One region of the Massilia sp. NP310 genome, then DNA from elsewhere that is predicted to be linked to it. Evidence: predicted binding sites of a transcription regulator. Region 1 holds the regulator's gene; each other region holds the start of a gene.
The links. Region 1 encodes sigma-54, which starts transcription at its own class of promoters, with help from an activator protein. Its sites were predicted from a motif close to TGGCANGNAANCTGCTTT; they were not measured.

Region 1 (9,756 bases):
GCTGGCCCTGCTGCGCGACGACCTGTCGAACGGCTTCGGCGCGCCGGTCCACGTCACCCTGACCCATCCGGAACAATTCGGCAAGATCGGAATGGGCGAGCTCGAGGGCACGCTGCTCGACCGCCTCGACATCGAGGTCGACGATTACTCGCCGGCCCCGCAGCTGCTCAAGGCCAATCACGAGGAAGCGCCGGTCGAGGAAACCCTGGTGTCGCACCTGCTCAAGTCCAATTGCCTGGTCACCGGCCAGCCGGACTGGGGCACGGTGCAGATCCGCTACGTCGGCCCGCAGATCGACCAGGAAGGCTTGCTGAAATACCTGATCGGCTTCCGCGAGCACAATGAATTCCACGAGCAATGTGTCGAGCGCATTTTCATGGACGTGCTGCGCCAGTGCCAGCCGAGCAAGCTGGCCGTGTATGCACGCTACACGCGGCGCGGCGGCCTGGACATCAATCCATGGCGGGCCAACTTTAGCACCGGCAAGCCGGGTAATCTGCGTGGCGCGCGCCAGTAAACATCGAATTTCTGTCAGGATATTACTCGCACGCCTGTGCGTTTTAGGCGACAGCCATGCAAGGTGCATGGCATCTCCTTTTGCTATACGATACTGAACGACCTGCCTTGTTTTTAAGCAGAGCTTCGAGTAATCGACGGTATTCAGGAGGACCGGCATACGATTGCTGGCTTCAACAGCTGATTCGTTGAGGAAATTGCGTAACGATGTTGATGCAGATCAACTAGCTGCTTATCCCGTTTCGACGGGTATCGTGCGGCCGTTCGGCGAGAAGGCCAAACTGTCGCGAATTCGAGTGTCTCGGGCCCTAAACAGGCCTATAATCCCGTGCTCGCAAGCACTCCACGCGTGCATCGCACCCACGTTATGACGAACCTAAGCAAAATCCTCTCGCTCGAGAACGTGCAACTCGACATCGAAGTGTCGAGCAAAAAACGGGCTTTCGAGCAGGCCGGCCTGATCTTCGAGAACAATTGCGGCATCGCCCGCTCGATCGTCTCGGACAACCTGTTCGCGCGCGAACGCCTGGGCTCGACCGGCCTGGGACATGGCGTTGCCGTCCCGCACGGCCGCATCAAGGGCAGCAAGAGCCTCAAGTCTCCGCTGGCCGCCTTCGTGCGCCTGAAGGAGCCGATTCCCTTCGAGTCGCCCGACGGCCAGCCGGTGAACCTGCTGTTCTTCCTCCTGATCCCCGACCACGTCACCCAGCAGCACCTCGAGATCCTGTCCGAGATCGCCGAGCTGTTCTCCGACGAGTCGGTGCGCACCGCCCTGGCGACCGACCCGGATCCGAAGTCGGTGCATGACCGCATTATCAACTGGCAACCCAGCCTCCAGGCTCTGGGTTAAACTGCACGTCTAGTGAAACGCGCGGCAATCACGCCGCGCGCCTTATTTTGCGACGACGACAATGCCCATGCTGCAGTCTCCGCTGACCATCCAACGGCTGTACGACGACAACCGCGACAGCCTGCAACTCGGCTGGTTCGCGGGCTTTCCCGGCGGTGAACGCCAGATCGCCGGCGACGCCGCCTCGGCCGCCGACCAGGTCGGCCACCTGAACCTGATCCACCCGGGCCGGATCCAGGTGTTCGGCCACCAGGAACTCGACTACTACCACCGCCTCAAGGCCAATTCGCGCAGCCATGTGGTTGGCGAACTGATCGGCGGTGGCCCGCCCGCGCTGATCATCGCCCAGGGCCTGGAAACCCCGCCCGACATCCTGGCGATCTGCGACGAGCAGAACATCCCGCTGTTCTCGACCCCGCTGCCGGCGGCGCAGGTGATCGACTTCCTGCGCGTGTATTTATCGAAAAAGCTGGCCCAGCGCGTGATCATGCACGGCGTGTTCATGGACGTGCTGGGCGTGGGCGTGCTGATCACGGGCGACTCGGGCCTGGGCAAGAGCGAACTGGGCCTTGAACTGATCTCGCGCTCGCACGGCCTGGTGGCCGACGACGCCGTGGAATTCTCGCGCATTGCGCCGAACATGATCGAGGGCCGCTGCCCGCCGCTGCTGCAGAACCTGCTCGAAGTGCGCGGCCTGGGCCTGCTGGATATCAAGGCGATCTTCGGCGAGACAGCAGTGCGGCGCAAGATGCGCCTGAAGCTGATCGTGCACCTGGTCAAGCGCGGCGCGCTGGACGAAGAGGTCGAGCGCCTGCCCTTCCACTTCCCGACCGAAGACGTGCTGGGCCTGCCGATCCGCAAGGTCGTCATTCCGGTGGCAGCCGGCCGCAACATCGCGGTGCTGCTGGAAGCCGCGGTGCGCAACACGATCCTGCAACTGCGCGGCATCGACACGCTGCAGGAATTCATGGAGCGCCAGCGCCAGGCCATGAGCGCGGATTGAACAACTGAGGAACCGGTATCGACGGCGCGGCGGCGTGCCATCGGGTGAAGGTTGCGGTATCATCGCCGCATGCACATCGTCCTCATCACCGGCATCTCGGGCTCGGGCAAGTCCGTGGCCCTGAACGTCCTGGAAGACGCGGGTTACTACTGCGTCGACAACCTGCCGCCGGCGCTGCTGCCGGCCCTCGTCAATACGGTCAACGAAACCGGCACCGCCAAGATGGCGGTCGCGGTCGACGCGCGCAGCGCCGAGTCGCTGGTCGAACTGCCGGTGAGCGTGCGCCGCATGCGCGAGGACGGCCATGCGGTCAAGGTCATGTTCCTGACCTCGAGCACCCATTCGCTGGTCGCGCGGTTTTCCGAAACGCGGCGCAGCCATCCGCTGTCGCACGAGCTGCGCCCGGGCGAGAACCCGGCCTCGCGCCGCACCCTGATCGAATGCATCGCCGAAGAGCGCGAGCGCCTGTCGTCGATCGAGAACCTGGGCCACGTGATCGACACCTCGGAGCTCTCGGCCAATAAACTGCGCGCCTGGATCAAGGAGCTGGCCGAGGTCGCCCATGCGCCGCTGACCCTGTTCTTCGAATCGTTCGCCTTCAAGGTCGGCGTGCCGCTCGACGCCGACTTCGTGTTCGACGTGCGCGCGATCCCGAACCCGTACTACGACCTGGCCCTGCGCCCTCTCACCGGCAAGGACCAGCCGGTGATCGACTTCCTCGACGCCCAGCCGAGCGCGATCGAGATGCTGGCCGACATCCGCAACTTCGTGGCCAAGTGGCTGCCGTCGTTCAAGACCGACAACCGCAGCTACCTGACGGTGGCGGTGGGCTGCACCGGCGGCCAGCACCGTTCGGTGTACATGGCCGAGCACCTCGGCGCCTACTTCGGCGACACCGAGCGCGTGATCGTGCGGCATCGGGAGCAGCCGAAGAATCCGGCTGCGTGATCTCGTCGTCGCTGGTCAGCTATTGAAGAAGTAGTAGGCAGCGGCGCCCACGCTCTCACCCACGTGATATGGGACCAGGAATGCCAGGGATACGGCGCCGATGGCCAGGGAGGCTTTCACGAACGGCGCAAGCGCGCGGTATTCGGAAATCACGGTTTGCCAGAAAATCATGTGGAGCTGTCATCGTTGATGGAAGTCTGAAAGTATCACAAGAAGATGCCGCGCAAGCTCACGCATTCTCACCGCGGCTTGCAGGGACGCCCGACTCACGCAGGATGACCTTATCTTTCATGTGCAGCATTTACCGCAGCAACGCCGCTGTATCGACGACCCGCACGTCGTGCATCTGGTGCAGGTAGGCTTCCAGGTAACCCTTGTGCGAAGCACCGACGATGACCAGCAGCCGCGTGCCCGGCATGACGCCCACCACGTCGCGGATGTTCGCCGCCATGCGCAGGTTGCGCGTTTCCCAGTAGCCGACGTAGGCGCGGCCGAAGCGCTGCGGCGACGGCTCGTTCAGCGCCGCCCCGAAGTCGATCTCGAAGCTCGCCGCGACATGGGCAGGCGAATTGTAGGCGCGGTACATCGCCAGCAGCCCTTCCGGGGTATCGACGCCCCGATCAAGGATCTCGTCCTCTTTCTTGCGCCTGGCATTGGCCGGATTATCCCAGGCCTTCATGATCGCCTCGCCGGCCGCCTTGCGGTCGGCGTAGGGGCGGCCTGCCGTCTGGTCGTCCATCGCATACACGCGCTCATGCCCCAGCCGGGCCGCCAGCTGCGCCGCGATCGACACGCTTTCGTTGGGATGAACCGCGAGCTTTTGCAGCCGTGCGACCAGGACCTCATCCAGCCCGTCGCCGGCGCGGCGGTCAGCGGCCGGCAGGCGGAGCCACTGGACCACGGCCGACGCCTCCTCGCCGCCGGCCAGGAACACGGCCGCCAGGCGCCGTCGCTGGGCCGCCGACGGCGCCGCCGGCCAGGCGGCCAGCAGCCGTTCGGCCTCGGCGGTGGCCTGCGGCACGTCGAGCCCGGTCGCCGCCCTGGCCGGCGCGGTATCCCAGCAATAGCCGTCGACCGCCTCCTGGTAGCGCACCGCATAGCGGCGCATGAAATCGCACTGCGGCCCGGAGCGGTCCTCGACCGCGATCGCCTGCGGCTTCCAGGCGGCGAGCCGGTCGTTCAGCGGGGCCAGGCTCGACGTCTGGAAGGTCTTGGGCAGGTGCGCCAGGTGGGGCGAGCCGAGCACCATGATCTCGTTGACCGGCCCTGTCGTTGGGCCCTTGAGCCGGCTCGGATCGAAGGCGGGCTGGTAGTCCTGCGCGGCGGCGGCGCAGGACAAGGTCATCGCAATCAGCAAGGCACGCAGGCGCATCGGGTTTCCTTTCAGGTCATGAAGACCCGATGTTCACACCTCACCGATATGGTGTCACGCAAAAATGGATATGCACGCAGCGGATTATGCGAGATGCCTGAGCGGATGCGCATGCTCCGGCCACACCGGGTCGAAGAAGCGCGCCACCATGTCGGGCGTCACCTGATCGAGCGAAGGCGGATTCCATCGCGGCGCATTGTCCTTGTCGATCACCAGCGCACGCACGCCTTCCAGCACTTCGCCATGCGCGAAATTGTGGCGCACTAGCGAACGTTCCATGCGCAGGCAATCGGCCACGGACAGCTGCGCGCCGCGCGCCAGCAGTTCGTGGGTCACGCACATCATCAGGGGCGAGCGCTGGCGCATCGCCGCCAGGGCGCGCTGCGCGAACAGCGTCTCGTCGCCTTCGAGCGAAGCCATGATCGCGGCGACCGAGGCGGCGCCGAAATGCGCATCGATCAGCTGGCGCTGGGCCTGCAGTTCGCCGTTGCCCGCCTGCGGCGCGAACGGCGCCGCGAAAGCGCGGATCGCCGCCGGCAGGTCAGCGCCGGGTGTGGACGCAATCAAGGCATGCAGGGCCGGCAGCTCGGCGCCCGGCACGAAGACATCGGCCAGGCCGATATGGAGCGCGTCGGCGGCGCCGATCGTCAGCCCGGTCAGGCCCAGGTAGTTGCCGAGCTGTCCCGGCGCATGCGACAGGAAGTGGCTGCCGCCGACGTCCGGAAACAGGCCGATGTTCACCTCGGGCATGGCCATCTTCGTGCGCTCGGTCACGATGCGCAGGCCGCAGTCCGGGCCGCCCTGGGCGATGCCCATGCCGCCGCCCATCACGACGCCATCCATGATGGCGATGTAGGGCTTCGGGTAGAAATGGATCAGGTGGTTCAGCGCGTATTCTTCGGTGAAGAAATCCTCGAGCAGCGCGCTGCCGCCCATCGGCGTCGCATGGCCGACCTCATGGAAGAAGCGGATGTCGCCGCCCGCGCACAAGGCCTTCTCGCTGCTGCTGGTCAGTACGACCGCGTCGACCTGCCCGTCATGGCGCCAGGCGCGCAGCACAGTGGTGAGCGCGCGCACCATCTCGAGCGACAGCGAATTGAGCGCCTTCGGGCGGTCCAGGGTGATGATGCCGGTGCGGTTGGCGACGCGGGTCAGGACGTGGTCGGTCATGGCGTAATCCGTAATGGAGAGACATGCATTTTACCGAACACACGATACGCGTCATATCGGGGAGCTGGATGCAAAAAGGGCGTCCCCTCAGACGCCCTTAGCTAGTGTGAGCCCTGCGCCTGATCAGGCGACAGCAGCGTCTTCGCCGCCGTTTTCCGGCAGGCGTTTGATCGAGGTACGGCTATGGTCCTTCAGCATTTGCTTGTGTTTCAGGATCTGTCTGTCCAGCTTATCCATCAGCGTGTCGATCGCGGCGTACAGGTCTTGCGCGACGCTTGCCACGTGCAGGGTCTTGCCCGACACCTGGACGTTGATCTCTGCTTTCTGCCTTTTTTCTTTTTCAGTGAGGTTGTCGACGGCCAGGAAGACGTGGGTGTCGATCACCTGGTCGAAATGGCGAATGATGCGCTCGAGCTTATTCTGAACGTATTCACGGATGGCGGGGGTTACTTCGAGATGATGGCCACTGATTGTGAGGTTCATACACACTCCTTTGAAAAGGTTGCACCGTGTGGACCACACCAACGCGACAAGGCACGACGGGTGTGGACGGCGCAGTTACAAGGACTTGCGGAGGCTTACAGGGGGTATCTTGAGGGCTTCACGGTATTTTGCAACCGTCCGGCGCGCGATGACCATGCCTTGTTCCCCGAGCATCTCCGCGATCTTGCTGTCGGACAATGGGTTCCTAGGGTCTTCTGCTCCTGTCAATTGTGCGATGAGCGCACGGATTGCCGTCGAGGATGCTTCGCCTCCCGCCTCGGTGGCAACGTGGCTGCCGAAGAAATACTTCAACTCAAACATGCCGTGCGGGGTCAGCATGTATTTCTGCGTTGTGACACGAGAAATTGTGCTCTCGTGTAGGCCTAGTGTATCAGCTATCTCACGTAAAACAAGGGGCCGCATGGCAACCGCGCCATGGGAGAAAAAGTTGCGCTGGCGCTCGACGATCGCCTCCGCCACGCGCAGGATGGTGTCGAATCGCTGGCGCATATTCTTGATGAGCCACTTCGCTTCCTGCAACTGCGCGCCCATCTGCGCTTCGCTCTTGCCCTGCTTGAGGAGGCTCGCGTACAGGCTGTTCACGCGCAGGCGCGGCATCACGTCCGGGTTCAGGGTGACCGCCCAGCCGCTCTTGGAACGGCGCACGATCACGTCCGGCACCACGTAGTCCGACACGTTCGAAGCGAACGCCGCGCCCGGATGCGGATTGCATTGGCGCACCACGGCCTGCACCTCGCGCAAGTCTTCGTCGTCGCAGTCGAGCGCTTTTTTCAGCTTGCTGTACTCGCGCTGGGCGAACCAGCTCAGGTAACCCTCGACGATGGTCAGCGCCATGCGCCGCGTCACCAGCGGCACGCCCGGCATGCGCCGGATCTGCAGCGCCAGGCACTCGGCCGCGCTGCGCGCGCCGACGCCCACCGGATCCATGCTCTGCACCAGCGCCAGCGCGCAGCGTAATTCGTCGATCTCGATCTCGAGTTCTTGGGGCAGCCTGGCGTGAATCTCGTCGAGCGGCTCTTCCAGGTAGCCGTTGTCGTCCAGCGCATCGATCACCAGCTCGGCCAGCGCACGGTCGCGCGCCGACAGGATGGCTTCGCGCACCTGTTCCATCAGGTGTTCGCGCAGCGTGATGGCGCAGGCTTCCAGTTGCGGGCGGCCGTCCTCGTCCTCGCCGCCGCCGGACGATGGCGCGCCGCTGTCGCTCCAGTCGGCATCGACGCGATCGTTGTCGGCGCCGCCCTCGAAACCCTCGCCCTCCTGCGCAGGCGCACCCTCACCCTCGGCCTGCTGGCCGGGCGCCGGCGGCGCTTCGCCGTTGGCGGGCGCATTGTTGATGGCGCCATCGGCCAGCAGGCGCACCGATCGGTCGAGCGGATCGTCGAGCCGCTCGAGCAAGGGGTTATCGCCCAGTATCTGCTCGATCTCCTGGTGCAGCTCGAGCGTCGACAGTTACAGCAACCGGATCGACTGCTGCAGTTGCGGCGTAAGCGCGAGGTGCTGCGAAGTGCGAAGTTGCAGGGACTGTTTCATCTAGGCGTCGCTCACATGCGGAAGTGTTCACCCAGGTACACGCGGCGCACCGACTCGTCGGCGATGATGTCGTCAGGACGGCCGGAGGCAAGCACCGCGCCCTGGTTGATGATGTAGGCGCGGTCGCAGATGCCGAGCGTCTCGCGCACGTTGTGGTCGGTGATCAAAACACCGATCCGGCGCTCCTTCAGGAAGCGCACGATGCGCTGGATCTCGATCACGGCGATCGGGTCGACGCCGGCGAACGGTTCGTCGAGCAGCACGAAGCGCGGATTGGTCGCCAGCGCGCGCGCGATTTCCACGCGGCGACGCTCGCCGCCCGACAGCGACAGCGCCGGATTCTCGCGCAGCTTCTCGATCTGCAGGTCGGCCAGCAGGGTGTCGAGGCGCTCGTTGATCTGGTCTTTCGACAGCGGCTTGCCGTTGTCCTTCTGCAGCTCGAGCACGGCGCGGATGTTCTCTTCCACCGTCAGCTTGCGGAACACCGAAGCCTCTTGCGGCAGGTAGGACAGGCCCAATACGGCGCGGCGGTGGATCGGCAGGCTGGTGATGTCGGTGCCGTTGATGTCGATCGAGCCGGCGTCCGACGGCACCAGGCCGACGATCATGTAGAACGACGTGGTCTTGCCGGCTCCGTTCGGGCCCAGCAAGCCGACCACTTCGCCGCATTCCACCTGCAGCGACACGTCGCGCACCACCAGGCGCTTGCCATAGCTTTTCTGCAGGCCCTTGACGACCAGGGTGCTGCGATCGCCCAGCTCCATCGGAATCGCCGTCATTGGGCGCCTCCGGCGGGTGCGCGCTTGGGCGCCAGGATCAGGGTGCCGCGGCCGCCGCCGGCGACGCTCTTGCCGCTTTCGTCGTTGCGCACCGTGGCCACTTCCTTGCGGTTGTCGTAGGAAATGAAGGGGCCGGTGATCTGGTTGGTCATGCGCGCGCCTTCGAGTTCGCGCACGACGGCGTTGGAATACAGGCGCACCAGTTCCGACCGCTCGTCGTACTCGATGCGCTCGGCCTGGCCGTCGACCCACAGGTCGGGACCGCCGTCACGCTTCTGGCGGAAAGTGGCGACCTTGCCGCCGGCAGCGGTGAGGGTCACGCTCATATAGCCTTCCGGGCTTTCCTTGACCAGGGCGCGGTCGGACTTGAGCACCAGGGTGCCGCGGGTCAGCACCACGTTGCCGGTCAGGATGCGGGTGCCGGTCACCTCGTCGATGTCGAGCGAATCGAAGTTGATGACCGCTTCCTTGAGCGAATCGGCGCGTTCGGCGGCCGCGGTCAGCGACAGCAGGGAAAGGAAGGCGGCGACAAGTAGTTTTTTCATGGTTGGTGGATACGGGTCTCTGGTTGGCACGCGGCGTTTCTGGAGGATCAGCGCTGGCGTGGCGGATAGACGATCTGGCCGCGGCTGGACAGGTGCAGCTGCATGGTCGCATTGTTGGCGACCATGCCGGTGCCCTTGACGCTGGACGCGCCGAGCTGCATGTCGATCGGCAGATCGGTCTTCAGTATTTCTTCGTCCGGCAGCACGGTGAGCGCCTGGGTGCGCACGTGCAGCGATTCACTCTGCGCGGTCTTGGGGCGCTGCAGGTCGACGTCGCCGATCAGCTCGACCCGGTGCTCCTGGTGATGGATCTGCGCGTTCTTCGCGACCACCGTCATCGGCGGGCGGCCCGGCTCGACGCCGCGCAGCACCGGCGCCTCGACGTGCGACACGTCGCCGCGCGGAATATGCTCCAGGCGCTTGCCCGACACCAGGTAGCTCGGCTGGCCGTTCTCGGTCATGCGCACGAAGGAGAAGTTCTCGACGATGTAGTCCGGTTCGTCCGGCGGTCCGCCCAGCTGGGCGTCGATGTCGGACCC
Region 2 (9,756 bases), 360 kb from region 1:
CCGACGCTGCCTCCGTGCAGCTCGACCAGGTTGCGCACCAGGGCCAGGCCGATGCCCAGCCCGCCCTGGGTCCGGTCGGCATCGCGCTCGCCCTGGGCGAACAGATCGAACACGCGGCCGACCAGTTCGTGGGCCATGCCGATGCCGTTGTCGCTCACCGAGATGGCGACGTCGCGCTCCCGCACCTCGACCCGCATGTCGATCGCGCCGCCCGGCGGCGTGTACTTGGCCGCATTGTTGAGGAGATTGGCGAGCACCTGCACCAGCCGCTTGCGGTCGCCGCGAACGTAGGCCTTGCCCGCGCGGTAGATGCAGCGCAGCGCATGCTGGCGCTTTTCCATCAGCGGGCGCGCCTGTTCCTCGGCGTCGGCGATGACGTCGTGCACGTCGATCTCTCTCTGTTCCAGCGTGATCAGGCCGCGGGTCACGCGCGAGATGTCGAGCAGGTCGTCGACCAGCGCGGTCATGTGCGCGACCTGGCGCTGGATGACGGCGCTGGTCCGGTGTATCTTGTCCTCGTCGAGGCGGGCGGCGGCGAGCAGGTCGGCCGCGGCGCTGATCGGCGCCAGCGGGTTGCGCAGTTCATGCGCCAGCATCGCGAGGAATTCGTCCTTCAGGCGGCTTGACAGGCGCAGCGCTTCTTCGGCCCGGGCCCGCTCGATCGCGTCCCAGGTGCGCTCGGCCACGTCGGCGATGATCTCGAGTTCACCCGGCGTCCAGCGGCGCGGCACCGAATGGCCGACATTGAAGTTGGCGCGCAGCTGGCCACCCCGGTTCAGCGGCACGACGACGACCGACTGCATCCCGAGATCCAGGTAGGCCTGCGCATGCCCGGCTAGGTGCGGGTCGGCCGCGATGTCCTCGGCCACCACCGCCCGCGCGGCGCGCAGGCTTTGCAGCAGGTAGGGACTGAAAGTGGCAACCGATCCGTGTGGCGGCAGGCCGGGCAGGGCGGGCAGCTCGCCGCTGTGCGTCCATTGCGCGGGGATGTGGAAGCAGCCGGCCTGGTCGTCGATTTCGGCGTAATAGGCGCGCGTGACGCCCAGGTGCTGGCGGATCAGCCGGGTCGCCGTGCCGATGATGTCGTCGGTCGTCGCCATCCCCCTCAATTCGTCGGCCAGGTTCAGCTGGAAAGCGCGCCGGCGTTCCGCCATGACGCGCGCGCTCGTCTCGACCGCCGCGGTGAACATGCCGACGACGGCGCCCGAAATATCGCGGATCGGGCTGTACGAAAACGTGAAGTGGCACAGTTCCGGGTAGCCGTTGCGCAGCAGTTCGAGCGGCATGTCCTCGCCCCTGACCGCGATGCCGTCGTTCATCACCTGGTCGACCATGGCGCCGATCGTCGGCCAGATTTCGGGCCAGGTTTCCCGGGCCGGGCCGCCGAACGACGCCGGGTGCTTGCTCGAACCGAGGATCGGCCGGTAGAAATCGTTGTACAGCTGGATCAGGTCCGGGCCCCACCATATCGCGATCGGGAACTGCGATTCGAAACAGACGTTCACCTGCAGCCGCAAGGCGTCGGGCCAGGTGGATGGGTCGCCCAGGCCGGTGCGCGACCAGTCGGTCTGCCGCAGCAGGGTCACGGTGTCGCCGTTACCCGGCAGGTGATCGAAAATATGCGAAGAGTGCGGCATGGTTGAAAGTGGACAGACCGGCGATGCCGCAGTATGCCCTGTTTTTTTGCGTCGGAACCACACTTTCGGAACGATCATGGCACGCGAACGTCTTGCCAAAACGGCCATTATCGCATTCCGGCTTGATGCCTGCATATTGATGAGTCTGGCAAGACAACGTAAACTGGGGGTCGACCTAACACGATGGAGGACGGCCAATGGGCGTTCGTACAAGCTTCCTGGCGGTCATACCGGTTGCCATTCTAGTATCGGCCTGCAGCAGCACTGGGGAACACAAGCGGCTCAATCCTTTCCCCTGGCCGCACAAACCGACCGCCAAGCATGGCAAGGCGCCCCAGCTGCCGCCCGCCAAGTCGGGCCGCGGCGGCTACTACAAGGACGACGGCCCGGGCGACGACATCCCCGACGGCCTGCTCGACGTGCCGGACGCCGTGGTCAAGGCCGAGCCCTTCAACAAGTGGACCAGCCGTCCCTACACGGTGCTGGGCAAGACCTATACGCCGCTGGGAAATGACGAGCGGTACAGCGCGCGCGGCGTCAGCACCTGGTATGGCGTCAAGTTCCACGGCCAGCGCACGGCGTCCGGAGAACTGTACGATATGTACAAGATGACGGCCGCGCATCCGACGCTGCCGATCCCGTCCTATGTGCGCGTGACCAGCCTCGACACCGGCAATTCGGTGGTGGTGCGCATCAACGACCGCGGCCCCTTCCATTCCAGCCGCATCATCGACGTCTCGTACACGGCGGCGCTCAAGCTCGGGCTGCTGGGCAAGGGCAGCCATGAAGTCGAGATCGAGCGCCTGTTCCCGGGCGATCCGATCGTCCCGCCGGCGCAGATCGCGGCCGCGCGCCGCGAAGTCGCGTCGATCGCGCAATCGGCGCCGCCCGAGATCGAGGCGCTGATGCTGGAAGACCGGATTCATTCCGACAGCGCGGCGCTGGTGAGCCAGGCAGAGCCGGTGTCCGCGCCCGCGCCGGCCGGTCGCTTCTTCATCCAGCTCGGCGCCTATGGCCGCGCCGGCACCGCCGAGGCGATGGGAGAAAAGATCGCCGATGCCGGCGTCGAGCTGGGCAAGCTCGAAGTGGTGAAGGTGGGTTCCCTGAATCGCCTGTACGGCGGCCCCTACGCCAGCCGCGCCGAAGCGATGGAAGCCATGCGTGCGCTGCCGTCCAGCCTCGGCTTCAAGCCGATCGTGGTCCAGCGCTGATCGCCCCCTCGTCGAACGCGGCGCGCTGAATCTGCGCGCCATGAAAAATGGCCGGCGAACCGGCCATTTCTTCGAGCGGAAAAGAAGCGCTTATGCCTGTGCGGCGGTGCGGCGGCGGCGCAGGAAGCCGATGGCGGCCAGGCCGGCGCCGGCCAGCAGGACGCTCGACGGCTCAGGCACTTCGCCCGGCTCTTCAGTCGGCTCTTCCACCTTGGTGTAGTCGAGCAGGAGCTCGGAGTTGGTGAGCATCAGGTCGCCGAGCACTTTCAGCTTGAACGTCAGTTGGCCATCGTTCAGCAGCGCGTCGATGATGGACTGGTTCGTCACGGTGCCGCTGATGGTGAACTCACCGGTGTACGCCTTCTTCACGGTCGTCGTCGTGGTCGTGGTATCCGAATATTGCGAGTGCGATTGTTTGCAGATGAAGAAGAACCATTTCGTGCATTTTTGGCCGTCGTAAATTTCCTGGAAGCTCGACGGGGAGGTATAGCTCGACTCGAAGAGCTGGGTGCTTCCGCTTCCGAGCAGGAAGTCGCCGAACCACAGGGCGGCGCTCTCTTGTTCACCGGTATAGGTATGGGTATTGGTGACCGTCACATCACGGGTGCTCTTGCCATTCTTGACCTTGCCGTATTCGCCTTCGTCGCGGTCGCTGGTCGAGGTCAGTTTCATCAGTTCGCCATCGTCCTTGAAGGAGAACGAATACGACAGGCTATTGAAGGTATATTTTTCTGGCAGCGGCGTATCGTTGATGAAAGCGACTTTGTAGCTGCCCTGATCCAGCATCCCGTTGGCCAGCGAGCCGTTCAGCGAAATGGGTGCAGCGGCAGCGGTGGTCGACAGCGTGGCAGCGGCGAGCAGCAAGGCGGTGATGATCTGTTTCATGGTTTCCCCTCGGAACGTCAAATTATATTGGAACAACTTAATTTGATATAGAGCAAATAGTGTGCCAAGGATATAAGTGTTTGTTTTGGTTAATTAAAATTTCTTGAGGAAAATTAAGTGTAAAGATATTCGACAGCTTGCGGGTGGTCAACTGCACACCGCATAAAAAAGCGCGCCATGTGGCGCGCTGGATGGATGCGATACACGACCGCGACGTTATTCGCAGTTGCGCAAGTCGGCGCCGGAGAAGTTGCCGATGAGCGTGGAAAGCCGGTTGCGCGCACCGGCATCGATCGCCTGGTACTGGTAGGCGGGGCGCATGACTTGCGGGCCACGCGGCAGCACCCGCACACCGCGCACACCCTGGCGCTGCAGTTGCGCCACCAGCTTCTGGGCCGCGCTGTCGGTCTTGAACACGCCCAGCGAGATCGCCCAGCGCAGCGGCGAGTCGCCCTGCATGATGTAAAAATTCTCGACACCGCGTTCCTTGAGCTCGGCGGCGCGGCGCTGGGCGCCTTCGCGGCCGCCGTTGGGAGGCAGGTAGACCAGGCGGCTGGTCACTTCCTGGAAGGGGACGTCGACCCGCGACTGGCGCGCAGCGAGGTCCAGGCTGGCCACCCGGGTTTCGAAACGGCGGGCGTCGGCGGCGCTGAAGGGACCGGCCTGGACGCAGGCGATCAGGTCCGGCGCCACGGCGGCCGGCGGCGCCGGCTCCGGCGAGGGCGCGGCGGCGGATGGCTCGGCGCGGGCTTCGGCGTCGCCGGCTTCCATGGCCTCGGCCTCGTCCAGCGCGCGCTTGGCCTCGACCGCCGTCAGTTGCGTGATGCGTTCGGGCGCCAGCTGGTTGTTCAGCCGGCCTGGCTCGCGCTCACCGGCGCCGGGCTGGCCCAGCATGCCCTGGCCATACGCCAGCAAGGCCGCGTTCGCGGCCAGCAGCGCCCAGAATACGAATTTCAACACCGTGCTTCCCCCTCTCTCCAGGCGGTCGCCGCCTGCAGGCCGACCAGCACGATATTATCGACCACCCTGTGCGCGACCTTGAGCGCGGGCGCGATGGTCGGCGCCGCGCCGCCCGAGACGATGCAGGAAGAGGCGCCATGTCCGGCCACGGCGCGCTCGATGGCGCCGGCCTGGGCCGACAGCACGCCGGAGAGAATCGCGTCGTTGGTATTGTCGCCAAACAGCGCCGGCACGGCGCCAGGGACTACCTGCGGCAGCTGCGCCGTGTTGCTGGCCAGGCTGGACGCCATCAGCGCCAGGCCGGGCAGGATCATGCCGCCCACGAACAGGCCGTCGGCGCTCACCGCGTCGACCGTGGTCGCGGTGCCGCAGGTGGCGACGATCAGGTTCTGCCTGGGCGCCAGGGCGCGCGCGCCGATGGCGGCGGCGAAGCGGTCGCAGCCCAGGCGGCCGGGGTCGCGGTAGCCGTTGCGCAGGCCGGCGCGCTCCACGCTGGAGGCGAACCATTCGACCTCGATCCCGGCCGGCAGCAGGGCCGCGATGCGCCCGGCCAGCTGTGGGCCGGCGACGTTCGACACCAGCGCGCGGGTCACGCCGGCGCTCGCCCATCGGGCAGCTGCTTCGTCCAGCTGCGCATGCAGCACGGCGCCGTGCAGGCGCCACGCGCCGAGGGCGCTGCCGGCGTCGGCCAGCGCCCACTTGACGCGGGTATTGCCCGCGTCGACCAGCAGCATCATGTCTTCACCCGCAGCGAGACGTCGCCGGCCATCACGGTGATGCGGCCCTCCGACGTGTCGAGCAGCAGGCGGCCGCTGTCGTCGACGCCGGCGGCGCGGCCCTCGTGCCGCACCGCGCCGTGGTCGAGCAGGACCACGGTCTCGCCCTGCCAGGCGTGGCGCAGGTTCCAGCGCGCGGCGAAGGCGGCGAAGCCGCGCGCGGAAAACTCCGCCAGCGCCGCGGCCAGGCCGTCGAGCAGGGCCGCCATCAGGACGTCGCGCTCCATGCGCGCCAGCCAGGGCACGCCGGCCGCGCTGCGTCCCAGCTGCGCTTCCATCTCGTCCGGCATCAGGAGATTGAGGCCGATGCCGATCACGGTCCAGGTGCCGCCACCGGGCGCGGACTGGGTCTCGACCAGGATGCCGGCCAGCTTGTCGCCGTCCTTGAGCAGGTCGTTCGGCCATTTCAGCTGGACTTGCTGGCCCAGCGCGCCGAGCGTCTCGGCCAGCGCCACGCCGATTGCCAGCGGCAGGCCAACCAGCGCCTGCGGGCCGCCGTCGAACTTCCACGCCAGCGAAAAGGTCAGCGAACCTTCGGGCGAAGACAGCCAGCTGCGGCCGGCGCGACCGCGGCCGGCGGTCTGGTGTTCGGCCACCAGCAGCAATGGCGCTTCGAGCGTCGCGGCGCGCGCCAGCAGGTCGGCATTGGTGGAGCCGGTCTGCGCCACGACGTCGACCGCCACGCCGGCCTTCGACAGTGCGCGGATGGCATCGGCGTTCATGCTTCCCCCTGGCGCTGCTTGGTCGGCGCGCGCGCGAACAGGCGGTCGAACACGAAGTTGGGCAGCAGGCGCAGCAGCTTGGCGACGACGCCCATCTGCCAGGGTAATACGCGGTAGCTGTCGCCGCGCGCGATCACGGCGGCGGCTTGCGCCGCGAAGCGGTCGGCGGGCATCAGGAAGGGCATGGGAAAACGGTTCTTGCTGGTCATGGGGGTGTCGATATAACCGGGGGCGATCGTCACCACCCGGATGTTGGTCGCGCGCAGCTCGACCCGCAGCGCTTCGCAGTAGCTGTGCACGGCGGCCTTGCTGGCGCAGTAGGCGCCGGCGCCGCGCATGCCGCGCACGCCCGCCACGCTGCCGATGCCCACCAGGCGGCAGGGCGTCGCCTGCCGCCGCATGGGGGCAATGAACGGGGCGAAGGTGGCGACCGTGGCGTTCACGTTGGTGGCGAACACCGCGTCGAACACGGCCAGGTCGGCCGCGCGGTCGGTGAGCGTGCCGTGCGAAATGCCGGCGCTGGCGATGACGACGTCGGCGCCGCCGTTGGCGGCGATGAAGTCAAGCGCGGCCGCGGCCAGGCCGTCGCGATCGAGCACGTCGACCGCGTAGATGTGATGCCGTTCGGGGTGGGGCAGCGAGGCGGCCAGCGCAACCAGGTGGTCGCGCCGCCGCGCCAGCAGGCCAAGCGTGGCGCCGCGCGCGGCGTATTCGCGCGCCAGGGCGGCGCCGATGCCGCTCGAGGCGCCGGTGATGAAGACGCGCTCCGTCCGCGTCGACATGGGCTTAGCGCTGGTTGCGCACGATGGCGACGTCGATGCCGCTGTCGAGCAGCTTGGCGCGCGCCTTGTTGACGGCTTCGACTTGCGAGTAGGGGCCGACCCGCACCCGGTGCAGCACGCCGCTGTCGGTGCTGCGGTCGGTGATCGCGGCCTCGAAGCCGAGCAGGGCCAGCTTGGCGCGGGTGTTCTCGGCGTCCGACATCTCGCGGAAGGCGCCGGCCTGCAGGTAATAGATGTAGCCGTCGGTCACGGCCGCCGCGCCGGAGGCGGGGGCGGCGGTGTTGACCGGGCCCGGCGGCGGTGGCGGCGCGCTCGGGCGCGGCTCCTGCATGCCGGCGATGGCGGCGCCCAGCGGGTCGGAGTCGGGCTGCTGCTGTGGTGACGGCGCCGGCGCGCTCGCCGGCGCGCTCGGCTGGCTTGGCGCCTGCGGCACCGGCGCCCGGTTGCCGTACATCGGCTTGTTGGGATCGGACGCCTGGCTGGGCTCGAGGTCGGCCGGGCGGCCCATCTTGTTGGAACGATCGGTGAACGGCGAGGCGCCCTTGGTGATCACGAGCGCGACCGCCACCGCGATCCCCAGCCCGATGATCAGGCCGACGATGATGCCGGTCAGGGTGCTGCCGCGTTGATGGCGTTGGCTACGCTTCGAGAAGGTACGGATGACGGTCATGACGCTTTCTGGTGATGAGACGTTGGGCTTCGGTTCCAGTGCTGCCTGCACTTTAGGGCACTTCGAAAAACCTGCTGCGCGTTGCAGTTTCGGTCGGGCCGCGTAGGTCTGCGATGCTCACCGTACGGCCGTACGGTTGCGCTTCTCGACCGAAACTGCTGCCGCTCGCGACGGTTTTTCGAGGCGCCCTTCACATCTTGTCCGGCGCCGAGACGCCGATCAGGGCCAGGCCGTTGCGCAGCACCTGGCGGGTGGCGGCGGCCAGCGCCAGGCGGGCCAGCTTGAGCGACTCGTCGTCGTCGAGCAGCCACTTGTGCGCGAAATAATAGCTGTGCAGCTCGCCTGCCAGTTCGCGCAGGTAGAACGCGACCTGGTGCGGGCCGAGTTCGGCCTGCGCGCGCTGCAGCATCTCGGGATAGGCCGCCAGCTTGGCCAGCAGCTGCGACTCGTGCGATTCGGTCAGCGGCGACAGATCCGCCTTGGCCAGGCTGGCGACGTCGCCGCCCCAGTTGGCCAGCGCCGAGCAGATGCGCGCGTGGGCATACTGCACGTAGTAGACCGGATTCTCGTCATTGGTCGCGAGGGCGACGTCAACGTCGAACACGAACTCGGTGTCGGCCTTGCGCGAAATCAGGAAGAAACGCACCGCGTCGCGGCCGCGCGTGACGTCGCCATTGCCCGACCATTCGATCAGGTCGCGCACGGTGACGTAGGAGCCGGCGCGCTTGGAGATCTTGACCTCTTCGCCGTTCTTCATCACGGTGACCATCTTGTGCAGCACGTAGTCGGGATAGCCCTGCGGGATGCCGATGTTCACCGCCTGCAGGCCGGCGCGCACGCGCGCGATGGTGCCGTGGTGGTCGCTGCCCTGGATGTTGATCGCCTGGTCGAAGCCGCGGCGGAATTTCTGGATGTGGTAGGCGACGTCGGGCACGAAATAGGTATAGGTGCCGTCGGACTTGCGCATCACGCGGTCCTTGTCGTCGCCGTAGTCGGTGGTCTTGAGCCACAGGGCGCCGCCGTCTTCATAGGTCTTGCCGGCATCCACCAGGGCCTGCACCGCGGCTTCCACCTTGCCGTCGGCGTACAGCGACGATTCGAGGTAGTAGTTGTCGAACTTGACGCCGAATGCCTGCAGGTCCTGGTCCTGCTCGTTGCGCAGGTAGGTCACGGCGAAGCGGCGGATCGATTCGATGTCATTCACGTCGCCGCTGGCGGTGGCGGGTGCGCCGTCGCTGGCCGACACGGTCTTCTTGGCCAGGAAGTCGGCCGCGATGTCGGCGATGTAGTCGCCGTTATAGGCCGACTCCGGCCATTCGGCGTCGCCCGGCTTGAAGCCGCGCGCGCGCGCCTGCACCGAGGTGGCGAGGGTGGCGATCTGGACGCCGGCGTCGTTGTAGTAGAACTCGCGCGTCACTTCGATGCCCTGCGATTCGAACAGCGACGACAGCGCATCGCCCAGCGCGGCCTGGCGGCCGTGGCCGACGTGCAGCGGACCGGTCGGGTTGGCCGAGACGAATTCGATGATCGCATGGTGGCCGCTGGCGGCGCCGGCGCGGCCGAAGGCTTCACCCTGCTCGAGCACGCTGCGCACCACCGACTGCTTGGCGGCGGCGGCCACGCGCAGGTTGATGAAGCCGGGGCCGGCAATCTCCGCCGATTCGATCAGGCCCTGCGCGCCCGGCTCGGCCTGCAGCGCGGCGACCAGGCGGGTGGCCAGTTCGCGCGGATTGGTCTTGAGCGGCTTGGCCAGCTGCATGGCGATATTGCAGGCGATGTCGCCGTGCGAAGGATCGCGCGGACGCTCCAGCACCACATTGGGGGCCAGGTCGGTGCCGGCGACGATCGGGGCGAGGGCTGCCTGGAACAGGGCAACGATTTGTTGTTTTTGTTGGGCGAGCATGGGAATGGTCGAAAAATTAGGTACTACGGATGGACGGCGCCTATTATCGGGAAGACGAGCAGGCAAACAGTGAACATTATACTAGTTTGATGCCACGCTTTGGCTGGCCACGGCGTTCGCGATTGGCGGTTCAACAACCATATTAAGCGTCGCCAAAGGCATAACCGTTACAATGGGAGCCCATTTTCGCAACATTTTATTCGCCATGAC
Region 3 (9,756 bases), 450 kb from region 1:
GACCTTGTCGCGAATCTGTCATTAAAATAAGCGAAAAGACAAGGAAGGGGCGCGCGGCTGGGATGCCATTTCCGAGAAGTTGCGCGATGTTAATATGGTTTCCTGTGCGAAATCGACGAATATGCCAGCGTGGAGGAATCAGATGAGCTTGCAAGGTGGATGCTTCTGCGGGGCAGTGCGCTACGAGGCGCGCGGCGAACCTTTCAACAGCACGCTGTGCCATTGCACCGATTGCCGCAAGGCCTCGGGCGCCCCGGCCTTCGCCTGGTTCAGCGTCAAGACAACGAGCCTGCACTGGACCGCCAGCGCACCGCAGCGCTTCCGCTCCAGCGAACATGCGCTGCGTAGTTTCTGCCCGTCTTGCGGCGCCACGCTCACCTGGCACGACGAGCGCTGGCCCGACGAGATCGACCTTGCCACCGCCAGCCTGGACGACCCGGAACAGGTGCCGCCGGCCGACCACACCTTCGTGCGTAGCCGGCTGGGCTGGCTAAAGCTGCAGGACGGCTTGCCGCAATATCAGAAGACACGGTCGGAAGGCTGATTTCATGCGGCCCGCATTGTCATCCGTGCAGGAAGATGCGAGCATGGAATCACCGTAACTTCTCGGAAAGCTACCGCCATGAGCGCACCATCGTCCAACCGCAAGCGTCGCCAGCTTTGCCTCGCCCTGCCTGTTGCAGCACTCGCAGGAGTGGCGGGCTCCGCCGCGCAAGCCCGTCCCTTGCCTCCGGCCGGGATCGGGCACACCACCCGCCATACGGGATTCGAGGTGGCGCTGAAGCTGGACATGTTCGGCGAAGTCAGCAAGCCGGTCGTGGTCGCGCAGAATGCCGAGCGCATCACCTTGCGTGGCGTCCATGGCGATACGCCGTGGGCCCTGGAGTTCACGATCGCCCGCATGGACTACGAGGGCAATCTGCGTGTGCAGGCCAGGCTGACCAGCAACGACGAAGTCCTGGCGGCGCCGATCCGCACCGCCGTGATCGGCCAGCGAGTGGTCGTGCGCGCCGACGACCAGATCGACGTCGCGCTGCTCGTCAGGCGCGTCTAGCGGCGGCAAGCGCGCCGGCGTTCACACGCCATGCGCGACGCACGGGGGCGGATGGCGCAGCGCCTGCCCCATGAGCTCCAGCGCATGCTGGATCTGGTAGCGGTCGGCCATGCCGCCCACGCACACCCGCACCGCCTCCGGCGCCATGCCCGGCGCCCCGACTGCGAACGCATCGCTGGCGACCACCGCCACGCCGGCCGCGGCCATCGTCTCGGCGAATTGCCGGCGCCCCCACGGCGCGGGTAGCCGCAGCCATAGATGAAAACTGTCCGGCGTGGCGTCGACGCTCGCGTCGGGCAGGGCGCGCAGCGCGATCTTGTGGCGCACCGCGCATTCCTTGCGGATGGCGGCCAGCATCAGGTCGGCCGTGCCGTCGCGGATCCAGCGCGTCGCCAGCGCCGCCGTGATCGGCGAGACCATGGTCGTGGTGGCGCGGATGGCGGCCGTCAGGCGCGCCGTGTAATGGGCGTCAGGGGCGACCAGGAAGCCGACGCGCAGGCCCGCGCCCACGCATTTGGCGAGGCCGGCGATATAGAAGGTGATGTCCGGCCCCATGCTGGCCAGCGGCGGCGGGCCGGAACGCGGCAGGAAGCCGTAGGCGTCGTCCTCGATGATCGCCACGCCATGAAAGCGCGCCACCTCCACCAGCGCCTGGCGCCGCTGCGCCGACATCACCGCCGTGGTCGGATTGAGCAGGGTCGGGTTGCAATACAGCGCCTTCGGCGCGTACTGGGCGCAGGCGGCGGCGAAGGCGACCGCATCGATGCCTTCGCCGTCCATCGGCAACCCCACCAGTTTCAGGCCCAGCTGGCCGGCCAGCGCGCGCAACCCCGGATAGGTCAGCTCTTCGCAGCACACGACCGAGCCCGCGGGCGCGATCGCGCCCAGCACCGCCAGCAGCGCGCACTGGGCGCCCGGCGTGACCAGCACCCGTTCCTGGGGAACCACCAGGCCGCGCCGGCGCAGCCACAGCGCACCGGCCTCGCGATCGGCGCGCGAGCCGCAGAAGTCCTGGTAGCGCAGCAGGTCGCGCAGGTGGGCGCCGACTTCCGCATAGCCGGCCTGCATCAGCTGCGCCAGTTCGGGCGACGCCGGCTCGGGCGGCATGTTCATCGACAGGTCGATGTTCGGCCGTCCTTCGACCGCGCGCGGGATGGCGGGACGGCGCTTGCCGCACACGAAGGTGCCGCGCCCCACCGTTGAATCGACCAGCCCGCGCCGCTGCGCCTCGACATAGGCGCGCGCCACCGTGGTGAAGTCGATCCCGAGGCCGGCGGCCAGCCGGCGCTGTGCCGGCAAGCGCTGCTCCGGCATCAGGCGGCCGGTCGTGATGTCGTCGGCGATCGCATTCGCGATCTGCTGGTAGAAGGGCAGGGCGCCGGGCGTGTTCGCCTTCTTCAGCCTGGGCATCCAGCCATCGAATTTCTTGCTCATTGCTGCCGGCCTCCATGACGTTGTTGCGGGCGCGCGCAGGCACCGAAAAGGCTCAACGCGCACCCGGATGATGCGATATCCGCGACTTCGTGTGGCGGCCCCTGGCGCCGATTGTATGGAGCGAATGTATGGAGCCGGCGGACGACGCAAAAAGCCGCCTCCCTCGTCTGGCCCGATGCAAGGCGCGTGCCAGAAGGGGCGGGCGCGCCGTGGCCCGGAATGACCGCAGGCGCCTGCAGTCAAATCGGGGCGCCAAGGCGATTGATTGGCACGCCCCATGCATTCAATCCAGGCATCGCCCGCCAGGAGAACGATCATGATGAACGAGCTGCCCCTCGCCTATCTGCCCAGCGAGTTCCGCGTCAAATGGGTCACCCTGCCGTGGGAGGCGGAACAAGCCTACTGCCTGCGCCGCGCCGTGTTCTGCGAAGAGCAGGGCATCTTCGCGCACGACGACCGCGACGCGGTCGACGAACGCGCGCAGCTGCTGGTCGCGCTGTCGTGCCTGGCCGGCCTGCCCGACCAGGTGATCGGCACCGTGCGCATCCATGACGAAGGCGACGGCCTGTGGTTCGGTTCGCGGCTGGCCGTCGATCCCGCATGGCGCAAGCACGCCCGGCTCGGCATCACCCTCATCCGCCTGGCGGTCGCCAGCGCCGGCGCGCTGGGCTGCCGCGTGTTTCGCGCCCACGTGCAAAGCCAGAACGTGCCCCTGTTCCAGCGCCTCGACTGGCATGTGCTGCACGAGGAAACCCTGCTGGGACGGCCGCATCACCTGATGCAGGCCGACCTGGCCAGCTATCCGCCCTGCCACACCCCGCAAGCCGGCTATGCCGGGCTGGCGGCCAGACCGGCGTCGCCTTCCAACCTTCCCACCGGAGAAACCGCATGACCACCCCCACCATCCTGCCTGCGCTCGATGCGCACTACGACGTCGCCATCGTCGGCGGTGGCCAGGCCGGCCTGTCCATGAGCTACTACCTGCAGCAGGCCGGCATCGGGCACATCGTGTTCGAGAAACACGTGCAGGCGCACGCCTGGCGCACCCAGCGCTGGGACGCGTTCTCGCTGGTGACCCCGAACTGGCAATGCCGGTTGCCCGGTCATCCGTATGCCGGCGACGATCCGCACGGCTTCATGCGGCGCGAACAGATCGTCGACTACCTGGACGGCTTCATCGCCAAGGTGAATGCGCCGGTGCGCGAGGGCGTCGAGGTGCGCGAGGTGGCGCCTTTGGCGCGCGGCGGCTTCGCGCTGCGCACCAGCATCGGCGAGACCACCGCCGGCCAGGTCGTGGTGGCCTCGGGCTGCTACCAGGAGCCGATCGTGCCGCGCCTGGCCGAGCGCCTGCCGGCCGACGTCGTGCAGCTGCACTCGGCCGACTACCGCAATCCGCACAGCCTGCCCGAAGGCGCGGTGCTGGTCGTCGGCTCCGGCCAGTCCGGCGCGCAGATCGCGGAAGACCTGCACCTGGCCGGCCGCCGCGTCCACCTGGCCACCGGCGACGCGCCGCGCTGCGCGCGCTTCTATCGCGGCCGCGACGTGGTCGACTGGCTGGCCGACATGGGCTACTACGACAAGCCGGTGAGCGAACACCCCTTGCGCGAAGGCGTGCGCGACAACACCAACCACTATGTCACGGGGCGCGACGGCGGGCGCGACATCGACCTGCGCGCCTTCGCGCTGCAGGGCATGCGGCTGCACGGCACGCTGACCGGCCTGGAGGGCACGCGGCTCGACTTCGCCCCCAACCTGAAGGCCAACCTGGACCAGGCCGACGCGGTCTACAACCGCATCAACGCCTCGATCGACAACTGGATCGTGTCCCAGGGCATCGCCGCCCCGCCCGGCGCCGCCTACGTGGCGCCATGGGAGCCGGACGGCGCGCTGGCCGACACGCTCGATCTGCGCGCCGAGGGCATCGCAGCCGTGGTCTGGTGCATCGGCTTCGCGCCGGATTTCAAATGGGTCAATGCGCCGGTCTTCAACGGGCGCGGTCATCCGGTCCACGCGCGCGGCGTCAGCGGCCAGCCGGGCCTGTATTTCCTGGGCCTGCCCTGGCTGCACACCTGGGGTTCGGGCCGCTTCTCGGGCGTGGCGCGCGATGCCGAGTACCTGGCGGCGCACATCGGCGCGCTGGCTGGCGCCCCGGCGTTGCGGTATGCCTGACATGCCCCGGTGCAGCGCGCGCCGTGATGTGGCATGCGCCGCACCGCCGCGACGCAACCCCGGCACGCTGTGCTTCGATCCTGCCGCCGTCATTGACTGGACGGTTTGACCGGATCGCTGCCCCGCACCGCGCCGGCATGCCTCTTGGACGGCGGCTTGAATGGAAAACGTTCCATTCAATGTCCGCGCGCCAGGGCATTGACTGGCACGGAGCATGCAATCAATCCCCCTGTGCGGACCGCGTTTTTCCGCACCAATTCAACCACTAGACAGGAGCACTACCATGCCAGCAGTTACCCAAGCCAAGCACCAGAAAGGCGACTTCTTCGTGGACTACGAGGAGAAGGTGTTCGAGGACGTCAAGGCGAAGCCGGGCGAGAAAGCGCTGGTAACCTTCCACACGGTGGCCTATGAAGGCTCGATCGGTTTCGTCAACATGCTGCAGGCCACCCGCCTGCAGCGCAAGGGATACGAAACCTCGATCCTGATGTACGGGCCGGGCGTCACCCTGGGCATCCAGCGCGGCTTCCCGACCATCGGCGACGAAGCCTTCCCCGGCCACCAGAACTACAGCAAGCAGCTCACCAAGTTCATGGAAGAGGGCGGCAAGGTCTATGCCTGCCGCTTCGCGCTGCAGGCGCTGTACGGCCATGGCGAGCCGGCGCTGATCGAAGGCATCCGCCCCATCAGCCCGCTCGACGTGCTCGACCTGAAGCTGCTGCACCTGCGCGACAACGCGGTCGTGATCGATACCTGGACCCTGTAAGCGGCGACAGGAGGGCGGCATCATGAACCAAGCGAACAGGGTGGTCAGGGCGGCGGCGGTGCAGATCGCACCAAGCCTGGACAGCGCCGACGGCACCGTCGCGAAGGTCTGCGACGCCATCGCCGAGGCCGCGTCGCGGGGCGCGCAACTGGCGGTGTTCCCGGAGACCTTCGTGCCCTACTATCCTTATTTCTCCTTCATCCGGCCGCCCTTCGAGCAAGGTCCCGAGCACTTGCTGTTGTACGAGCGCGCGGTGGCGGTGCCGGGTCCGGTGACCCACGCCGTCGGCGCCGCGGCGCGGCGCCACGGCATCGTCGTGGTGCTCGGCGTAAACGAGCGCGACCACGGCTCGCTGTACAACACGCAGCTGGTGTTCGACGCCGACGGCGAGTTGATCCTCAAGCGGCGCAAGATCACGCCGACCTACCACGAGCGCATGGTCTGGGGCCAGGGCGACGCCAGCGGCCTGAAGGTGGTGGACAGCGCGGTCGGCCGCCTCGGCGCGCTGGCCTGCTGGGAGCACTACAACCCGCTGGCGCGCTACGCGCTGATGGCGCAGCACGAGGAAATCCATGCCGCCCAGTTTCCCGGCTCGATGGTGGGGCAGGTCTTCGCCGACCAGATGGAAGTGACCATCCGCCACCATGCGCTGGAATCGGGCTGCTTCGTCGTGAACGCCACCGGCTGGCTCACCGACGCCCAGGTCGAGGCGATCACGCCGGACCCGGAGCGCCGCAAGGCGCTGCGCGGCGGCTGCTGCACCGCCATCGTCTCGCCCGAAGGCAAGTTGCTGGCCGAGCCGCTGCGCAGCGGCGAAGGCATGGTCGTGGCCGACCTGGACCTGGCCCTGATCACGAAACGCAAGCGCATGATGGATTCGGTGGGCCACTACGCGCGGCCCGAACTCCTGAGCCTCATGATCGATCCGCGCCAGGCGTCTCCCATGCAATCGCAGGTCCAGGCGATGGCAACGCGCGGCGCGGAACCTTCTTCCCAACCACTGGAGCAGCCATGAACCCCATGAACCAGCAGTTGATTGCCGAGCTGCAGTCGGTCGGACTGCGGCTGGGCGACACCAGCGTCGGCGCGCCGAGCCGGCGCGGCGGCGCCGGCCCGACCGACCACAAGGCGGTCACGATCGACGGCCACACGGTGATGATCCCGGTGCACACGGCGGGCGCCTGGAGCTCGCCCTACGTCGCCGCGCCGCGCGCCGACGGCTCGACGCGCATCGTGCGCGACGGGGTCGAGCTGGCCGTGGTGTCCTTCCCGCGCCAGCCGCGCTTCTACAAGCTGCAGACCTACGATGGCGTGCCGTACTCGAAGATCGCCACCCTGCACGGCGCCGACGTGCTGGCGACCACGGTCCTGCAAAGCTGCATCCGCTACGAAAGCCGGCGCAAGTCCTGCCAGTTCTGCGCGATCGGCCAGTCGCTGGCGGCCGGCCGCACGATCCTGCGCAAGACGCCGGAACAGCTGGCCGAGGTGGCGCGCGCCGCGGTGCTGCTCGACGGCGTGAAGCACATGGTCATGACCACCGGCACGCCGAACGCGACCGATCGTGGCGCGCAGATCCTGTGCGAGAGCGCGTTCGCGGTCAAGGCGGCGGTGGACCTGCCGATCCAGGGCCAGTGCGAGCCGCCCGACGACGACGCGTGGTTCCGGCGCATGCGCGATGCCGGCGTCGATTCATTGGGCATGCACCTGGAAGCTGTGACGCCGGCGGTGCGCGCGCGCATCATGCCGGGCAAGGCGAGCGTGCCGCTCAAGCGCTATTTCAGCGCCTTCGAGGCGGCGGTCGCGGTGTTCGGCCCGGGCCAGGTCAGCACCTACATCCTGGCCGGGCTGGGCGACACGCCGGAGGCGATCCTCGCCATGAGCGAGCGTCTGGTGGACATGGGCGTGTATCCCTTCGTGGTGCCGTTCGTGCCCGTCACCGGCACCCCGCTCGAAGACCATCCGGCGCCCGACGCCGCCTTCATGCGCGCCGTCCTGGCGCCGCTGGCCGGGATCCTCGAGCGCGGCAATCTGCGCGCGGCCGACATCAAGGCGGGTTGCGGACGCTGCGGCGCCTGCTCGACACTGTCCACCTACGAAAAGCGGCCGGCGGCATGAGCGACTCCACACTGGAAGCGTTGGCCGCATCCCTGCGCGCGAGTCCCGGCTTCGCGCACAAGCGCGACATCGAGGGCGTGCTGCCGGCCCTGCGCGGGGCCGCGCCCAGCGGCGTCGCCATCGGCGACGATTGCGCGGCGATCCCCGACGGCGACGGCTACCTGCTGTTCGCGATCGAAGGCTTCCTGAACGAATTCGTCGAGCGCGAACCCTGGTTCGCCGGCTATTGCGGCGTGATGGTCAACGTGAGCGACATCTATGCCATGGGCGGACGGCCCACCGCCGTCGTGGATGCGCTGTGGAGCCGCGGCGGCGACGCCGCCACGCCGGTGCTGGAGGGGATGGCGGCGGCCTCCCTTGCGTATGGTGTTCCCATCGTCGGTGGCCACAGCAACCGGCGCACCGACCGCGAACAGCTGTCGGTCGCCATCGTCGGCCGCGCGCGGCGCCTGCTCACCAGCTTCGATGCGCGACCAGGCCAGCACCTGGTCGCCGCGATCGACCTGCGCGGCCGCTTCCAGGAGCCGTATGCCTACTGGAACGCGAGCCTCGGCGCGCCGCCGGAGCGCCTGCGCGCCGACCTCGAGCTCCTGCCGGCGCTGGCCGAGGACGGCCTGGCAGCGGCGGCCAAGGACATCAGCATGGCGGGCGTGGTCGGGACGGCGCTGATGCTGCTCGAATGCTCGGGCATCGGCGCCGTCATCGACGTCGACCTGGTGCCGCGCCCGGACGGCGTCGACCTGGCGCGCTGGCTGGGCGTCTTCCCCAGCTATGGCTTCCTGCTCAGCGTCGCCGACGAGCACCTGGACGCCGTGCTGGCGCGCTTCGCGGCGCGCCGCATCGCCTGCGCCGCGATCGGCCGCACGGAACCTGGCAGCGCCGTCACGCTGCGGCGCGGCGCCGAACGGGTCACGCTGTGGGATTTCGAACGGGAAGCCTTCATCGGCTGCAGTGAAGAACGCGATAGGGGAGCAAACCATGCCTGAAGTACGTTTTCTGGTCCGCTGGCCGGATGCCAGCACCGACGACTGCTATTCGCCGTCGACGGCCATCAAGGAACACCTGGACGCCGGCACGCCGTATGCGCTGGCCGAGTTCGTGGCGCGTAGCCGCCGCGGGCTGGGCGCCGCCAGTGAGCGGGTGCGCGCCAAATATGGTTTCGCCTGCTCGTCGGCCATGGACCAGCTGGCGCGCATCGAGACGAAGGCCGCAGCTTTCGAGGGCGATGGCGACGCGGTCGTGCGGGTCGAGCGGTTTTCACCTTGAGCGCGCCCTGAGCGCAGCCGGCAAACGTTGCGGCGGCGCGAACTGGATGGGCATACAGTAAATCGCGGCGGTATAATGGCCGGATGCAGACCCTTCTTCACAACCTCAATCCCGAACAACTTGCCGCGGTTACACTGCCTTCGCAGAGCGCGCTGATCCTTGCCGGCGCCGGTTCCGGCAAGACGCGCGTGCTGACCACGCGCATTGCCTGGCTGATCCAGACCAACCAGGTGTCGCCGGCCGGCATCATGGCGGTGACGTTCACGAACAAGGCGGCGAAGGAGATGCTCACGCGTTTGTCGGCCATGCTGCCGATTAATACGCGCGGCATGTGGATCGGCACCTTCCACGGCCTGTGCAACCGGCTGCTGCGCACGCACTACCGCGACGCCGCGCTGCCGCAGACTTTCCAGATCCTCGACTCGCAAGACCAGCTGTCGCTGATCAAGCGCATGCTCAAGGCGCACAACGTCGACGACGAGAAGTATCCGGCCAAGAACCTGATGTACTTCATCAACAACGCCAAGGACCAGGGCCTGCGCGCCTCGCAGGTCGAGGCGTATGACCCGATCGAGCGCCGCATGGTCGAGTTGTATGAGTTGTACGACCAACAGTGCCAGCGCGAGGGCGTGGTCGATTTCGCCGAGCTGCTGTTGCGTTCTTATGAACTGCTGGCGCGCAATGGCCCGCTGCGCCATCACTACCAGATGCGTTTCCGCCACATCCTCGTCGACGAGTTCCAGGATACCAATGACCTGCAATACAACCTGCTGAAATTGCTGGCGGGGCAGGGCGAGACCGGCGGCGGCGCCATCTTCGCCGTCGGCGACGACGACCAGAGCATCTATGCCTTCCGCGGCGCCAACGTCGGCAATATGTCGGCCTTCGAGCGCGACTACCAGGTCAAGAACCTGATCAAGCTGGAGCAGAACTACCGCTCGCACGGCCACAT

Region 2: KY496_RS22445 (PEP-CTERM sorting domain-containing protein) is a predicted target of sigma-54. The motif match lies at 3,783-3,800, and genes of this name have one in related genera.
Region 3: KY496_RS22910 (MSMEG_0572/Sll0783 family nitrogen starvation response protein) is a predicted target of sigma-54. The motif match lies at 4,861-4,878, and genes of this name have one in related genera.

The regions. Positions count from the first base shown of each region.
Region 1 covers NZ_CP080379.1:4,732,599-4,742,354, reverse strand. The annotation lists gene queF (NADPH-dependent 7-cyano-7-deazaguanine reductase QueF) at 1-517, shown strand, start outside; gene KY496_RS20880 (PTS sugar transporter subunit IIA) at 884-1,366, shown strand; gene hprK (HPr(Ser) kinase/phosphatase) at 1,434-2,369, shown strand; gene rapZ (RNase adapter RapZ) at 2,439-3,317, shown strand; gene KY496_RS20865 (hypothetical protein) at 3,333-3,488, opposite strand; gene KY496_RS20860 (DUF5694 domain-containing protein) at 3,619-4,689, opposite strand; gene KY496_RS20855 (enoyl-CoA hydratase/isomerase family protein) at 4,774-5,859, opposite strand; gene hpf (ribosome hibernation-promoting factor, HPF/YfiA family) at 5,983-6,342, opposite strand; gene KY496_RS20845 (RNA polymerase factor sigma-54) at 6,418-7,758, opposite strand; gene KY496_RS27475 (hypothetical protein) at 7,813-7,893, opposite strand; gene lptB (LPS export ABC transporter ATP-binding protein) at 7,905-8,657, opposite strand; gene lptA (lipopolysaccharide transport periplasmic protein LptA) at 8,669-9,217, opposite strand; gene lptC (LPS export ABC transporter periplasmic protein LptC) at 9,265-9,756, opposite strand, start outside.
Region 2 covers NZ_CP080379.1:5,088,300-5,098,055, forward strand. The annotation lists gene KY496_RS22435 (ATP-binding protein) at 1-1,637, opposite strand, end outside; gene KY496_RS22440 (septal ring lytic transglycosylase RlpA family protein) at 1,835-2,848, shown strand; gene KY496_RS22445 (PEP-CTERM sorting domain-containing protein) at 2,939-3,733, opposite strand; gene KY496_RS22450 (SPOR domain-containing protein) at 3,950-4,693, opposite strand; gene KY496_RS22455 (type III pantothenate kinase) at 4,687-5,430, opposite strand; gene KY496_RS22460 (biotin--[acetyl-CoA-carboxylase] ligase) at 5,427-6,191, opposite strand; gene KY496_RS22465 (SDR family oxidoreductase) at 6,188-6,973, opposite strand; gene KY496_RS22470 (SPOR domain-containing protein) at 6,978-7,643, opposite strand; gene argS (arginine--tRNA ligase) at 7,834-9,546, opposite strand; gene rsmB (16S rRNA (cytosine(967)-C(5))-methyltransferase RsmB) at 9,752-9,756, shown strand, end outside.
Region 3 covers NZ_CP080379.1:5,182,561-5,192,316, forward strand. The annotation lists gene KY496_RS22885 (GFA family protein) at 143-544, shown strand; gene KY496_RS22890 (hypothetical protein) at 695-1,054, shown strand; gene KY496_RS22895 (PLP-dependent aminotransferase family protein) at 1,076-2,488, opposite strand; gene KY496_RS22900 (MSMEG_0567/Sll0786 family nitrogen starvation N-acetyltransferase) at 2,805-3,380, shown strand; gene KY496_RS22905 (MSMEG_0569 family flavin-dependent oxidoreductase) at 3,377-4,657, shown strand; gene KY496_RS22910 (MSMEG_0572/Sll0783 family nitrogen starvation response protein) at 4,941-5,423, shown strand; gene KY496_RS22915 (Nit6803 family nitrilase) at 5,446-6,438, shown strand; gene KY496_RS22920 (MSMEG_0568 family radical SAM protein) at 6,435-7,538, shown strand; gene KY496_RS22925 (sll0787 family AIR synthase-like protein) at 7,535-8,524, shown strand; gene KY496_RS22930 (MSMEG_0570 family nitrogen starvation response protein) at 8,517-8,804, shown strand; gene KY496_RS22935 (UvrD-helicase domain-containing protein) at 8,888-9,756, shown strand, end outside.